2 regions of the Pseudarthrobacter sp. NIBRBAC000502770 genome follow, and region 1 is predicted to be linked to the other one. Evidence: riboswitches for the same ligand, from Rfam matches in the RefSeq annotation. Region 1 holds a riboswitch; the other holds the start of a gene.

Region 1 (7,698 bases):
GAATGATTTCATGAGCACCTTGATCACCAATATCGCCGAGCTGATGACGCAGGACCTGGAACACCGGGTCCTGAGGGGCGCGGCGGTGGTGGTCGAGGGTGAACGGATTTCCTGGATCGGGGCTGCGGCCGATGCTCCCCCGGCGGATGAAGCCGTCGATGCCGGCGGCCGGGCCATGCTGCCAGGATGGGTGGACTCCCACAGCCACCTGCTGTTCGCCGGGGACCGCACCGCAGAATTCGAAGCCCGGATGGCCGGGGAGGCCTACGCTGCCGGTGGCATCGCCGTCACCATGAACGCCACGCGCGCCACGTCCGATTTCGATCTCACCCGCCTGGCCATGGGGCGGGTTGCCGAAGCAGTCTCGCAGGGCACCACCTACCTGGAAACCAAGACCGGCTACGGCCTGGACGTTGAGCACGAGGCCCGGAGCGCGCGTATTGCCTCCACCATTGCGGACCAGGTGACCTACCTTGGGGCACACCTGGTTCCAGCCGGGCAGGACCCGGAGGAATACACAGACCTGGTCTGCGGGCCGATGCTCGCTGCGGTCCGCCCTTATGTCCAGTGGGCCGATGTGTTCTGCGAGGAGGGTGCGTTCAACGCCGAGCAATCCCGCCGTGTGCTCATGGCCTGCCGCGAGGCCGGCCTGGGCCTGAGGGTCCACGGCAACCAGCTCGGCGAGGGCCCCGGCGTACAGCTGGCCGTGGAGCTTGGCGCGGCCAGCGTGGACCACGTGAACTACTTAGCCGCGCAGGACGTGAAAGCCCTGGCGTCGTCCTGGTCCGGCTGGGACCCGGCCGTGGGAACGGGGGAGCGTGGCACCGTTGCCACGTGCCTTCCTGCCTGCGACCTCTCCACCCGCCAGCCGTTGGCTCCCGCCCGCGAACTTCTCGACGCGGGGGTGCAGGTGGCACTGGCGTCCAACTGCAACCCCGGCACGTCGTACACCAGCTCCATGGCTTTTTGCGTGACAACGGCAGTGCTCCAGATGCGCCTGAGCGTGCACGAGGCCGTCCGTGCCGCTACCTACGGCGGTGCGCTGGCGTTGCACAAGGAAGCCGGCCGGGACACCGACGGCGAACGCGCCGTGGGATCCATCGCCGTCGGACACCGGGCCGACCTGCACCTGTTGAATGCGCCATCCGCGACCCATCTCGCTTACCGGCCCGGGATGCCATTGACGTACGCTGTGTGGCGGGCGGGGGTGCGGGAGCGTTAGCGGGACTCCTGCTGTATGATTGTTCCTGATCTTTTCCGTATGGTTAGAATCAGGAAACGTCATCCCGAAGCGGTGGCTGATGTATCGAAAGGCCCGCTTGCATGACACGCACCGACCGGCTGACAGCGATTCTGGACCTGCTCGCCAGGACCGGCCAGGTAGAAGTCGACGAGATCGTCAGCACCCTCAACGTCTCCCCTGCCACGGCCCGGCGCGACCTGGACAGCCTTGCCAAGCGCCGCCTGCTGACGCGGACGCGCGGCGGTGCCACCGCCGGCGCCCTGGCGTATGACCTGCCCGGACGTTACAACCGCGACGACCATGCCGAAGCGAAGGAACAGATCGCGCAGTGCGCCGCGGCCCTAATCCGGCCGGGCGCCGTCATTGGTCTCTGCGGAGGCACCACCAGCACCGCGCTTGCACAGATCCTGGCCACCCGGGAGGACCTGAATGCACCCTCCAACCAGCCGACGCTCACGGTCGTAACGAACGCCATCAACATTGCGGGCCAGTTGGCGGTCCGGCCCAATATCAAGGTGATGGTGACAGGCGGCATCCTCAACCCGCGATCGTATGAGCTCGTGGGCCCCTACACGGACATCATCATGCAGAAGGTGGTGCTGGACATCGCCTTCATCGGTGTCAACGGCATCGACCCGGAGGTGGGACCCACCAACACGGGGGAGGGCGAGGCCTCCGTCAATGCCCTGCTGGCTTCCCGCGCCCGGGTGTCCTACGTCCTGGCTGATTCCTCCAAAGTCGGCGTGCGGGCCTTTGCCACGATGGACGGGTACGACTTCACCCGCCTGATCACCGATTCCGGGATCTCTGCGCGCGACAAGGCAGCCTTTGAAGCCAACGGCACGGAAGTGATCGTGGCACCTGCCTGATACTCCCGGGAGGCTGGGGGGAGTTCCGTCAGGCAGGATCCAGAAACTGAAGGCAAGATGGGAACATGCTGGTTCCCTCCCGCCGTCGACTGCGGCTCGAAGTCTGGATCGTCCTGGGACTGTCCCTGGGCCAGTCCGCCATCTACTCCGTGGTGCAGCTGCTCGACAAGATGACCCGCGCCCCGCTGGCCGAGGGCACGTCCACCCTGAACCGCTCGCAGAGCACCCGCGAGTATTTCGACCTGACGTACCAGCTGCTCGACATCATCTTTGCGCTGGTTCCTGTGCTGCTGGTTCTCTACTTCCTCACCGACCAGCGCCAAGCTTCCCCCGGCGACGCACGGAACTCCGGTTCAGCATTCCAGAAGCTGGGGTTCAACTTCGCCCGGCCCGGAATGGACCTGCTGCAAGGCCTGGGGCTGGCCGCGCTGATTGGGATACCGTCCTTGGGGCTCTATTCGGCCGGCCGGGCGCTCGGCATCACCACAGCCATCATCCCCAGTGCCCTGGACGCCTACTGGTGGACCGTTCCAGTCCTGGTCCTCTCGGCGATGCGCCACGCGGTGCTCGAGGAAGTCATCGTGGTGGGGTACCTGATGGACCGCTTCGGCAAGTTCGGCTGGAGCACGCCACTGGCCATCGCCGTGAGCTCCGTGCTGCGTGGCAGCTACCACCTTTACCAAGGCTTCGGTCCCTTCATTGGCAACGCTGTGATGGGGGTGGTCTTCGCCTGGCTCTATACGCGCACCAAGCGCGTCATGCCGCTGGTCATCGCCCACGCGCTGCTGGACATCGTGGCATTCGTCGGCTTCAGCCTCTTCGGCAAGGCCGTGGGGCTGGGGTAGCTGAACAGCTATGGCCGCCGCGGTCTGCCGGTCCCGACTGAACGACCGCTGGGCGGTGGTCCGGCCTGCAGTAGCCCTAGTTACGGGTTCTTGTTGATTCCAGGCATGCCTTCGTGAAGTCTTGCAGCATGGGCGGGGGACTACGACACGGATTGGCCTTGGGGAGTGCCGTCTTGGCGTTGGCCGGATGTTTGCTCACCGGGCGATTGTGGAGCATCCATGAACAAACGTCGGACTGGGTGCTCTGGCCTCGAGAGGTTCCTTCCAAAGTCCAGTTTGCCGGGCGCGAGTACAACTGCGCTCCTGACCCGGAGCCCGCACGGACTGATGTTTCCCTCCTGACGGTCCAAGGCAAAACCGCCGGTGGAGCCGACATCCTCGCCGCGCCCTCCTCCGACGAGGCCCGAGTATTCATCGTCGTGAGAACTGCCGAAAGAAATGTTGGCTGCGGCCTGCTGGGCGGCCCCTAACTCCGGCCACGGCCTGCGCGCTGTTTTCTGCCCTCACATCAGGTGCAGCAGCAGCTGCCAGTCCGCCTGCGGGTCAGCGGGCAGCTCGTAAAACCTGGCATGGAACTCATCCCACAGGGGATCCGCGGGGCGAAGCTCGCCGGGGTCCAGAAGGTCCTCACTTGGTGGTTCTTCGACAGGAGGATCAGACCACGGCGGCATCGATGCGAGGAGCTGCTGCCACTGCCCGTCCTCGACTGGCCCGGTGGCCCCCAATTCAACCCCTGCCACAACGGCACCCCGAACAGCGTGCGCCGGCAGGCTTCCCGGTGGCCAGTGGGTTGGTTCTGAATCCTGCTGGTCGGGGTTGTAGTGGCGTCCGGTGGGTGAGGTCCAGCCCGGTGGGTCCTTGCTCGTGGCCGGATCGGGGGTCCATTGGCTGTGGTGTTTGAGCCGATGGTGTTTGGGGCAGAGCTGTGCGAGGTTGCTGGTTCCGGTGGTGCCGCCGTGTTCCCACGCTTGGAGGTGGTCTGTTTCGTTGTCGGGGGTCTTGTTGGTGCAGCCGGGGAAGGTGCATTGGGCATCGCGCAGCCTGATCCAGTGTTTGATGGACCCGGTAAGCCGGTAGTTTTTGCGGCCGATTTCCAGGTGTGCACCGTCCCGCGGGTCGACCAGGACCCGGTAGAACGACTCCGCCCCGCCGGCGACGAGTCTGCGGGCCATCGATGCAGGGATCGGGCCGAAACCATCCAGCTCTGCTGGTTCGTCGGTGAGGCCGAGGAGCGAGAACACGGGCACGGTGACCAGCACGTCGGCCCGCGGGATGGGGACCTTACCGATCTCTGTGACAGCCTGTGTGCCCGAACTCTGCGTGCCCGAACTCTGCGTGCCCGGGGCGCCGGGATCGGGCACGTCTTCGCCGGCGCCGGCGGCGGTTTCCTGGACGCCGGACGTCATGCCGGCGCCGAGGAGGAGGCTGGCGGCGATGTCGGGGCGGAGTTGGGTGAGGGTTCGGGGTTCGTTGGTGCCTTGGAGGCCGCGGGCGGTGGCGGTGGTCCGGTTCCAGATCGCGCACGCGGTATCGCCGCGAAGGTAGAGGGAGACCCAGGCCATGCCGTCCCGGTCCGGGGTGTACTCCATCCGACGGTCCGCCACACCCTTTACATGGCGCTTCTCGATCGATTCCGGATGATGGCGCTCCCGCCAGCCCCGGACCTTGGCCCGGAACCGGGACGGGACCAGTTCACCGGGCGCGGCACCCCGGGCGGCATCGGGCGCGGCAGGGTCGAAGAAATGCGCCACCAGCCCGGCAGCCCCGACAGCGTCAAGGCCTTCGGTTTCGTCCGCGACAATCCGTGCATGCTGCCACGACACGTCCCCGGTGGACAGGGCCTCGAACACCAGCGGCAGGGCACAAATCCGGCGGGACTGCTCCACCAACGCGCCCGCTGCCCCGGAACTAACCGTCAAGACCGCAGCGATCTCCTCCACCACCGACATCTGCGCGTACGTGCGGTCCTGGACCGAGGCGTCCGGCGGGGTCATCGCCTCCTGGAACCCGGCGGCGTCGGCGGCGTCCCGTGCCTTCACCCCTGCAAGCTGCGCCTCCAAACGGGACGTAAGCTCCAGCCGCTCCAACCGGATCTCATAGCGCCGCTGCAACACATCCACACCAGCACCAACACCGAAACCAACATCCAAACCGGATGCCAGGGAAGCGTCCTCCCGCTCCAGCGCATCCAGGGCAGCAACAGAGGCACGAACACCCTCCAACATCACCCCAAGACCACCGCCGATTCCCATACCCACAGCATCCAACGGGGGTCTGACAATTACAGATCAAACCGGTGGCGCTGCCTGCGCAGGTGAGCCGGCGCACCGAAGCGGGCCGCCGTCGTCGTACGTTTTCGACGCGAAGGTTGCATGCCGCAGCCCAAATGTGTGGCGCGAAAAAGAGCACGCGTGGCGTAGAAAAAGACGCGACCCTCAGCCACCGCTTAAATGGATTCGGCCGCCATTGGGTGGTGACGCCGTTGTCACCACCCAATGGCGGCCGAAGTTTGCCCGGGCACAACCCGGGGACCTCCCCGGAGTGGTCCGGGAGGAATGGGAAGGGTCAGATGGTGACGGCTCCGTTGGCGGTCTCAAAGGTGACCGAGAGGATGCCCGGCGTACCGTGCGGGGCCACCCATTCCACCGCAACGTCCTCGAGCGGCTTCTCCACGGGCTCACCGAGCCACTCGGTGACGCGCGAGGCGGAACCGGCGATGGTCAGGCAGCTCATCTTGAGGTTGCTCTCGTAAGCGTGGGACGGGTGGAGGGAGGGGTCGCCCTCCCACTTGAGCATGTACGGCACCTGGGGATCGGCGATGAGGCCCAGGATGCCAATTTGCTTCCAGACCAGCTCGCGGCCGTCCGGGAACTTGCGGTTGCCGTTCACGGCAGCGCGGCCCAGGCGTTCCTCGAAGGGGGCGAGGTCGTCCACTTCGACGCACCAGCCCATCCAGCCGCCACCGGCAGCGGAGCGGGCACGCACTGCCTGCCCGAACGGTGCCTTGTCCGACGCCGGGTGGTCAAGGACCTCGACGACTTCGAGGTACTTGTGGCCCGCCAGGGGGATGATCATATTCCGGGTTCCGAAGCGGGGGTGTACGCCACCCTTCACTGCCTCAACGCCGAGGGCAGTTGCAATACGTTCGGTAGTGGCCGCGAGGCCATCGTGTTCACAGGCGTAAGAGACGTGATCCATGCGCATGCGAACATCTTGGCACTTTGTGATCGGGCTCTCAGCTAAGGGTACCCTTACTGGCATTTTGGGTGGCCGCCGTCCCTGTCCAAATGCCCCTGGGCCTGCGCCAAGACCATGTTCGTCACAATGCTGTCCGGGCCGGATTGAAGTTCCTAGACTGGGCCCAGGTCATGAGTGCCAGCGCCAAGCCCCGGCTCGCTGGCCGGCAACCCTCCATCCGCGGTGGGGTGCCCCGGGTGAGGACCAGGCTGTCCGGCAATGGCCGGAGAGCAAGCGCGGCCCGTGGTGCTCCCAGCATGCCGGGCCCATGTCATAGGAGACTGAGATGTCCAACGGATGGTCCTTCGAAACCCGCCAGATCCATGCCGGCCAGGAGCCTGACAGCGCCACCGGAGCCCGCGCCCTTCCCATCTACCAGACCACGTCCTTCGTGTTCCCCAGTGCCGAGAGCGCGGCCAACCGCTTCGCCCTGGCCGAACTTGCACCCATCTACACCCGCATCGGCAATCCCACCCAGGACGCCGTCGAGCAACGGATCGCAAGCCTTGAAGGCGGCCTGGCGGCATTGCTGCTGAGCTCCGGCCAGGCCGCGGAGACGTTCGCAGTGCTGAACATCGCCGAGGCAGGCGACCATATAGTGGCCAGCCCCAGTCTTTACGGCGGAACCTACAACCTGTTCGCCCACACGTTGAAGAAGTTCGGCATCTCGGTGACCTTCGTGGCTGATCCTGACAACCTGGACCAGTGGCGCGACGCCGTGCAGCCCAATACCAAGCTCTTCTTCGGTGAAGTGGTGTCCAACCCGCGCCAGGACGTCCTTGATATTGAGGGCATCTCCGAAGTGGCGCACCAGGCCGGCGTGCCCCTGATCGTGGACAACACCCTTTCAACCCCCTACCTGATCCGCCCATTGGAGTGGGGCGCGGACATCGTCATCCACTCGGCCACCAAATACCTGGGCGGCCATGGCTCGGCCATCGCCGGCGTCATCGTCGATTCCGGCAGGTTCGATTTCGGCAAGGACCCGGAACGGTACCCCGGCTTCAACACCCCGGACCCCACCTATAACGGCCTGGTCTACGCACGCGACCTCGGCGAAGGCGGCGCGCTCGGCGCCAACCTCTCCTACATCCTCAAGGCCCGGGTGCAGTTGCTGCGCGACCTTGGCTCCGCGGTCTCGCCCTTCAACGCGTTCCTGATTTCCCAAGGCCTGGAGACCTTGAGCCTGCGGGTGGAGCGCCACGTTGCGAACGCCACGGAGGTTGCGCGCTGGCTGGAGGCAAGGGACGACGTCGAATCCGTCGCCTACGCGGGGCTGCCGTCCAGCCCCTGGTACGAGCGTGGCCGCAAGTACGGGCCAAAGGGAACGGGCGCCGTGGTCGCCTTCAACCTGGCCGGCGGCGCGGAAGCCGGCAAGCGCTTCGTCGACGCACTCGAGCTGCACTCCCACGTGGCCAACATCGGCGACGTGCGCTCCCTGGTCATCCACCCGGCGTCGACCACGCACAGCCAGCTTTCGCCGGAGCAGCAGGTTGTGGCCGGC
Region 2 (7,698 bases), 1.8 Mb from region 1:
GGCCTGGAGCGTGGTGGTGCGCGGCGAAACGGAGATCATCGAGGACCAGGGCGTGAAAGATGCCGTGGACGGGCTGGGCCTGGAACCTTGGCAGCCGGGCGAAAAGGCCAACTACGTCCGGCTTAACGCCAAAGCCCTGACGGGGCGCCGGTTCCGCGTCAACAAGCCGGACATCTGGAACACCCGCCTGCAGGACCGTCGTCGGGCGTCCTTCGAATAGGCCACGCCCGGTAATACCGCCTCCACAAGGCCCGGAGCGTCAGGCGGCGGGGCCGGCCGCCTGGCGTGACAGCTGGGCTTCCAGCCCGGACAGCAGGATGCCAAGTCCCTGGTCAAGCTCCGCCTCGCCGTCGTACTCAGACAGGGCCGGAGCCAGTGCACGAAGCTTGGGGAACTCCTTCGCGGGCAGCCGGTGGAGCCCCAGCCGCAGCAGCACCTCGTTCTCTTCAGGGTCCACCACGTACTCCTGCAGTTCGTTCAGGATGTGTCCGTAGAGGAAGCCGTAGTAGGCGCGGTAGACGTGGAGTGCATCGGCCGCACCGAATCCTGCAGCGCCGAGAAGGGACAGGATCTGTTCCAAGGGACGCAGCGTGCCCAGCGGCCTAAGGCCGAGGGGCGTGGACAGGGGCCGGGTGACCAGCAGCGGCACAACATTGGGGTGCTGGAGGGCAAGCGTTCGCAGGCCATGGGCAATCCCGCGCAGCTGGGCCTTCCAGTCGGGGTCCTCCGGATGGATGCGGAGCTGGTTGAGCACCAACTCCGTAACTCCATCCAACAAAGCTGCACGGTTCTGGGCATAGCGGTAAAGGCTCATCGGGTCCCGGCCAAGCTCCTGCCCAAGGCGGCGCATGGTCAGCGCGTCCAGGCCCTCGGCGTCCACCAGCTCCAGCGCTTTGGCCAGTACCAGGTCCCTGCTCAGCCTCGGCTTGGTGCCCGCCGTTCCCGAAGTATTGGCTGAAGTCATTATTTGATCCTTACTGGGGGCAGCCGGCTGATTTATTCAATACGGTTGCCTCAGTTGTAGTCTACGAGTAAAGTCTACAGCGTAGACATGCCTCAAGAACGCTGATATTCCCAAGTTCTCCTGATGGGATCGAACCTACAGACCCACCGCCCCCGTGCAGGGCATCGAGGGTTTTGCTGCTGTAGCCGAACGGCGGCACCGCGCACCGAGCGAAGGGACGCCGTCATGGCCAATTCGCAGTTTGATCTTTTCCTCCACGAAGCCACCTACGCCGACCAGGCCTCCGAATCAAGCCTCGACCGTGACCGCCTCTTTGGGCTGTACACCAGCTGGTGCTTCGTCAACGAGCAGCCGGCCGGCACCGAGTCCAGCTTCTGGGCTGCCATGAAACACCGGGTCTCCGCCCGCCGGAACGGACTGCGCATGAAGGGGCCCGCCGCCGCGGACTACATCATGACCAGTTACCCACGGCTGGTCTAAGCCCCAACGGGCTGTCAGATGGGGCGCCGGGTAACCGGCGCCCCACCATCAGATGCTGTGGCACTTGACATATGTGCCACAGCATTTTTCATGCCCCGGGACGTCCCCGCTGCCGCCTAGGTGGGAATAATCCGGAAGAGGAACCTGGCTCGGACCATCACCCACAGAAGGCCCAGCACCACGGCGTAGGCGACGGTGTTGAGGAAGATGCTCTGCTGCTGCAGCGCCGGGATGTTGGCCACGACGGCGATCAGCACCACGTGCATGATGAATACGTAGAGCGTGGCGCGGCCCAGCGGGATCAGGAACCAACCCAGGGCCCGCTGCACTGGTTTCCAGTAGGCGCTAAGGAAGGCGTAGGCGGCCACCACCAAGACCAGGACGTTGAGCAGGCGGCCGGGCGCCACGTAGGTCCGGCCGAACAGCGCGTCATACATGGCCCGGTAGGCGGCGTCCGGCATGAGCGCCAGCCGGACGTCATAGTTGTTGGCCAGGTACGGGTTGCCCCAGGACAGGAAGGCCAGCGCGAACGCCGCTGCGGTGCAGGCTGCCACCACCCAGGTGTGCGCCGACAGCCAGGCGACTATGCTGCGGCGGTGGTAGCCGACAACCAGGCCGACGACAAAGAGTACCTGCCATACCAACAGGGGGAACGAATCCTCGAACTGCGATGGCAGGAGCCTGACCCTGGTTACGGCCCCGACCGCATACACGGCCAGGGACGCCAGCAACACCCAGATGGCCTTGCCGCGGTTGAGTGCCGCCAGGATCAGGGGGCTGGCCAGCAGGAGCACCACGTAAAGGCCCATGACGTTGAACTGCCAGGGCCCGAACTGCAGCAGCACGATGGCCGGAAGCACCTGCGGCGGCACGGGGAACTGGAACAGCGACGACATGCCCGCGTACAGGTCGTAGGTCCGGCCCGCGCCGCTGTGCCCGGCGCCGCCGGTTCCCTGGTCCACGAACGTGGTCAGGGCCTCGGTGTGGAAGAACGGGAGCAGCGACAGCAGGAAGACGCCGACCAGCACGGCCAGGGCAGTGACATAGAGCTTCCCGGCACGGCGGGACGTCAGGTCCACCACCCGGCCGAAATCCTCCTTCGCTTTGGGGCCGTACACCATGCCCACCACCAGGCCGGAGAACAGGACAAACAACTCAGCGCCTGATACGAAGCCCACCGCCTCCTGGGTGAGCAGCTGGAACAGCGAGGCCATGCCCAGGTGGTTGACCACCACGAAGACAATGGCCATTCCGCGCAGCAGGTCCACCCGCGAATCCCTGGCAGAAGGATCCTGGTAACTCCAGGCCGTGGCAGCGTTGATCCGGCGCGGAACCTGCCACAGGGCCACCAGGAGGATGACCATGGCGGCAGCAACGGTCCACGGGGCGGCGCCCGCAAGTGTGTTGGCGCGGACATACGTGCCTGCGGACGCCACATCCGTGACAGGCCCGGTGACCATGGGCGATGCCTTCAACCGGTCCAGGGCAGTTTTGGCGATGTCCGGGCTTCCCGTGAGCAGCCAGCTGATGCTTGCTACGCCGGTGTCCCGCGTGCTGGTCCGTTCGTCCCACACCACGGCGGCCGTTCCGGCGAAATGCGGAGAGGTGGCAGTTGCCACCACCTGGTCCCACCAGCGCGTTTTGATGTCCGCCTCGGGCGCCCCGCCGGATGCAGGGCTGTAGAAGGCCGAGGTCTGGAGCAGGAAGGGCTTTTTGTGTCCTTCGGCGTAGGTACCGTAGAAGTTTTCGTTGCCGGAGGCCGTCAGCATGTCTTCGAGTTCGCCGGCGTGCGGCAGGGAGTTGACGGCGGCCGCGCCGGCAGTGTCGTCATGGTAGGCGGCCAACCCCACCCAGTCCACCGCGTCGTCGCCCGGGTAATACGGGGCATAGGCGCTGTCGCTCCCGTTCCAGGTTCCGTCCCCATTTGTATCCAGGAGGGAAAACCCGTCGCTTCCCGGCTGTGGCGCATTCCTGTTCCGGTCGAAGGGGTAGTCCTTCCCCAGGTAGGGCGCCCACACCATGGTGGCCCGGCCGCCGTCGTCCTTCCTGAAGGCTGCCGACACCGCTTGGAAAGCCTGCCGGTACGCAGCCGGCTGCTGGCCCCAGGCCACCCAGCTGGCGTTCATGTCGGGGGCAAAGCGGACCAGCAGTTGGCCCTTGAATCCCGCGGTCAGGTCGCGCACCTGCGCTGCGAACGCTTCCGCCTCCGCGGCGCCGAGCTGGTCCAGCGGCACGGACGGCTTGACCGTGAGCATGGCGTGGGCGCCCTTCGCTGCGGTCTGCTGCAGGAAGCCCCCGATGTCATTCCGCTCGGATTCGCGGTACGGCATGGTGATGTCATGGCCGTAGAGCGCCGGGGTTGCGCCCAGCCGGTCGCTGAAGCCCGCGGCGGTATCCTCACCCCATTCGAGGACCGCCCCCAGCCAGGGTTTGCCCCTGTCCGGCGCGGGGCCGGCCGCCTGCGCCGGGGCTGCCGGGGCCACCACTGCCAGGAGGGCGATGAGAACCGCGGCCAGGAAGGACGCGGCGGAACGCGGACGGTTACGCCGGATGGCGGCGCGGTGGTGCGATACGTGTGCCCGCATGCTGACAAGGACCCCCGGTACTCATTGCTCTGGATACGGGGCGGCGCCCCCGGTATGAACCTTATCGGTCCGCAGCAGGCTACGTGCCGCATGGCGGGCAGCTCAATGACGGAACATGACGACGTCGGCGATGCGGCTTGGCGCGGCAGGTGTTACGTTTTTGGGGAGTAATGAGTACCGGCGCCAAGCCCTGACTTGCCGGTCGGCAACCCTCCCTTTCGCGGCGGGGTGCCTCAGGTGAATACTCGGCATATCGACCGATTCGAGCTGCAAGCGTGAGAGAAGGAGATCCGTCGTGTCCGACGCACCCGCCCTTGACGAAAGACTGTCCTACCGCCTGATAACCGGCGCGGACACCCGTGAATTCTGCGAGCGGATCTCCGCCGCACTCGCCGACGGCTACGTGCTGCACGGCAGCCCGGCAGCTACTTTCAACGGCACCAGCGTCATCGTGGCGCAGGCAATCGTCCTTCCGGCCGCCATCGCCTCAGCCGATGCCGCCGTCGCCACAGCGGTGGACCAGCTCGACGCCGGCCTTGAAGGCGATTTCGACGGCGAGGGCCACGCATGAGCTACGCCGGAGACCTGACGCCCCAGGAAGCATGGGCCAAGCTGGAGCAGGGCGCCATCCTGGTGGACGTCCGCACCGAGGGCGAATGGGCCCACATCGGCATCCCGGACACCAAGGCCACGGACAACGATCCCCTGTTCATCCAGTGGACCTTCCCCGGCGGCATCCCCAATCCCGACTTCGTCAAGGACCTCCAGGCGCAGGCGCCGGAGGATCCCCAGGCGGAACTGCTCTTCCTCTGCCGCTCCGGCCAGCGGTCCATCGCGGCTGCAACTGCCGCCACCCAGGCCGGTTTTACCGCCTACAACGTGCTGGAGGGCTTCGAAGGCGAGCCGGACCGCTACGGCGAACGCACCGTCAACGGCTGGAAGAACCGCGGCCTCCCCACCAACCTCGGAAAGAACTAAGTGACCTTCAACCCAGACGCCCCCGGCTGGAACCCCGATACGCAGGCAGTCCGCGGCGGCCTGGACCGCTCCAACTTCCAGGAAACGTCCGAGGCCATCTTCCTGAACTCCGGCTTCGTCTACGAATCCGCTGCGGCAGCTGAACGCGCGTTCACCGGCGAGGACGAGCGCTTTGTCTACTCCCGCTACGGCAACCCGTCCGTTGCCACCTTCCAGGAACGGCTCAGGCTGCTGGAAGGCACCGAAGCCTGCTTTGCGACGGCGTCGGGCATGTCTGCCGTGTTCACCGCGCTGGGTGCCCTGCTGGCTGCCGGCGACCGCGTGGTGGCTGCCCGTTCGCTGTTCGGTTCGTGCTTTGTGATCCTGAACGAGATCCTCCCGCGCTGGGGTGTGGAAACGGTCTTCGTGGACGGTCCGGACCTGGACCAGTGGCGCGAAGCCCTGTCCAAGCCCACCACCGCCGTCTTCTTCGAGTCCCCGTCCAACCCCATGCAGGAAATCGTCGACATCGCCGCCGTCAGTGAGCTGGCGCATGCGGCCGGCGCCACCGTGGTGGCTGACAACGTCTTTGCCACTCCCCTGCTGCAGCGCTGCGGGGACCTCGGCGCCGACGTCATCGTCTACTCGGGTACCAAGCACATCGATGGGCAGGGCAGGGTGATGGGCGGTGCCATCCTGGGCACCAAGGAATTCATCGACGGACCCGTCAAGCAGCTGATGCGCCATACCGGCCCCGCACTGTCCGCCTTCAACGCCTGGGTCCTGACCAAGGGCCTGGAAACCATGGGCCTGCGCGTCAACCACTCGTCCGCCACCGCGCTGCGGCTGGCTGAATGGCTCGAGGAACAGCCGGCGGTAGGCTGGGTGAAGTATCCGCTCCTGAAGTCGCACCCGCAGTACGGGCTGGCCGCCAAGCAGATGAGTGCCGGCGGAACGGTCCTGACCTTCGAACTGGCCCCGACCGGCGGGCGCTCCGGCAAGGAAGCGGCATTCGCCCTCCTGGACGGGCTGCGGATCATCGATATTTCCAACAACCTCGGTGATGCCAAGTCCCTGATCACGCACCCGGCCACCACCACCCACCGCGCCATGGGCCCGGAGGGGCGGGCCGCCATTGGGCTCAGCGACGGCGTGGTGCGGCTCTCGGTGGGGCTCGAGGACCCGGATGACCTCCTCCGCGACCTCGAGCAGGCGCTGAAGCAGATCTAGCCTTTTCGACGCGCCTCCCCGTTTTCGACGCGCAGATTCCCTGGCGCGCACGGAATGCGGCGTGCGCAAAGGAGTGTGCGCGTCGAAAAGGAATATGCATGCCGCGGACCGGCAACCCAAGCGGCAGGTCAGGCCTGCCGCACGCGCAGCAGCTCGGGCGTGTCCGCCATGTCTGACAGGTCCAGCGTGTCGCGCATCGTCAGGTGGACGGCCTGCCGCACCACGGCACCGAACCCCATGTCCTCAGGCGGCTGCCCCGCCAGGGCCTTGTCGCGGGCACGGCGCTGTTCAGCGGCCCCGGTTCCGCGGGAAATGATGTCCTCCACCCCCTGCCTGGCCAGGGCCAGCTCCCCCTGTTCGGCCAGGACGGGGGCAAGGTAGTCCACCAGGGAACGGACCACGTCCGCGGCCGGTGCGGGCCTGAAGTTGCCGAAGTCCAGGAGTTCGCCGCTCAGCCCGGCGCTGCTGGCCTGCCAGGACGCCATCCGCAGCAGGACTGTGGGTACAGGCGCGGGATCCACGTCCTCGCGCCATTCCCGGCCCGCGGATTCCACCAATGCCCGTACCAGCACCGCGATGAGGGCTGCGTCCCCGGCACGGAGGCACACGTCCGCCACCCGCACTTCCACCGTCGGATGGTTCCGGGAGAGACGGGCGTCGAAATACAGCATGCCCTCATCGAGCATGACGCCGCTGTCCAGCAGCCGGGTCACCACGCGGCGGTACGCGGGATACGTCCCGTAAATACCTGCCGGGCCCGCAGTGGGCCAGCGGTTCCAGGCCTGGGTCCGGTAGCTTTCGAAACCGGTGGGGACGCCATTCCAAAATGGCGAGTTGGCGCTCAGTGCCGTGAGCACCGCCAGCTTGTCGCGGATCCGGTCCAGGACCGCCACGCCTTCCTCCGGCGATTCAATGAAGGTGTGGACGTGGAAACCGCAGGTCAGCTGCTCCTGGGCGGTGAGGCCAAAGCGTTCCAGCATCCTGGCATAGCGCGGGTCCGGCGTGGTGTGGCTGGGCGAGGCCACGGGAGAGGTGGCGAGCGCCGCAACCCGGGCCCCGTGCTTTTGGGCAGCCTGGTCCGCCAGCGCCCGGCCGGCCCGGATCTGTTCCAGCAGGCTTCCGTAGTCGGTGCACGGCCGGGTCTGTGTCTCGATCTGCTCAAGCTTGAGCTCGGCACTCAAGCCCATCTCGTCGTCGTAATCCGCCTGGTTGCCGGCATGGCGGCTTTCCAGCTCCACCGGCGCATCATCGGCTGCCACGCGCCGGCCAGCGAGGAGGGCATCGGCCAGGGCAAGCGGCTCCCCGGACTCCGGATCAACAATCAGGAGTTCTTCCTCGACGCCGAATGTACGCATACGAATATTCTGCCGCGCCCGCCGGGCATTCACAGGGGCGCCTCCCTTCATGACGAAGGATGAATGCCTAGTCCTGGAAGTACTCCACCTTGGCGCCGATGGTGTTCAGCCGCTCCGCCAGGTCCTC

The links. Region 1 has a riboswitch for S-adenosylmethionine ahead of NIBR502770_RS04060 (bifunctional o-acetylhomoserine/o-acetylserine sulfhydrylase). Riboswitches for the same ligand answer to the same signal wherever they lie in the genome.
Region 2: linked by a shared signal. The riboswitch ahead of NIBR502770_RS16435 (DUF1737 domain-containing protein) and the one ahead of NIBR502770_RS04060 (bifunctional o-acetylhomoserine/o-acetylserine sulfhydrylase) in region 1 are both predicted to bind S-adenosylmethionine.

The regions. Positions count from the first base shown of each region.
Region 1 covers NZ_CP041198.1:818,760-826,457, forward strand. Annotated here, with positions in the region: gene hutI (imidazolonepropionase) at 11-1,222, shown strand; gene NIBR502770_RS04040 (DeoR/GlpR family DNA-binding transcription regulator) at 1,324-2,112, shown strand; gene NIBR502770_RS04045 (CPBP family intramembrane glutamic endopeptidase) at 2,178-2,957, shown strand; gene NIBR502770_RS04050 (HNH endonuclease signature motif containing protein) at 3,461-5,209, opposite strand; gene NIBR502770_RS04055 (VOC family protein) at 5,523-6,161, opposite strand; SAM riboswitch class IV at 6,322-6,437, shown strand; gene NIBR502770_RS04060 (bifunctional o-acetylhomoserine/o-acetylserine sulfhydrylase) at 6,481-7,698, shown strand, end outside.
Region 2 covers NZ_CP041198.1:3,430,056-3,437,753, forward strand. Annotated here, with positions in the region: gene NIBR502770_RS16415 (pyridoxamine 5'-phosphate oxidase family protein) at 1-220, shown strand, start outside; gene NIBR502770_RS16420 (TetR/AcrR family transcriptional regulator C-terminal domain-containing protein) at 260-964, opposite strand; gene NIBR502770_RS16425 (hypothetical protein) at 1,190-1,444, shown strand; gene opgC (OpgC domain-containing protein) at 1,561-4,029, opposite strand; SAM riboswitch class IV at 4,196-4,311, shown strand; gene NIBR502770_RS16435 (DUF1737 domain-containing protein) at 4,325-4,600, shown strand; gene NIBR502770_RS16440 (rhodanese-like domain-containing protein) at 4,597-5,007, shown strand; gene NIBR502770_RS16445 (O-succinylhomoserine sulfhydrylase) at 5,008-6,216, shown strand; gene NIBR502770_RS16450 (glutamate--cysteine ligase) at 6,345-7,571, opposite strand; gene NIBR502770_RS16455 (UDP-N-acetylglucosamine 1-carboxyvinyltransferase) at 7,639-7,698, opposite strand, start outside.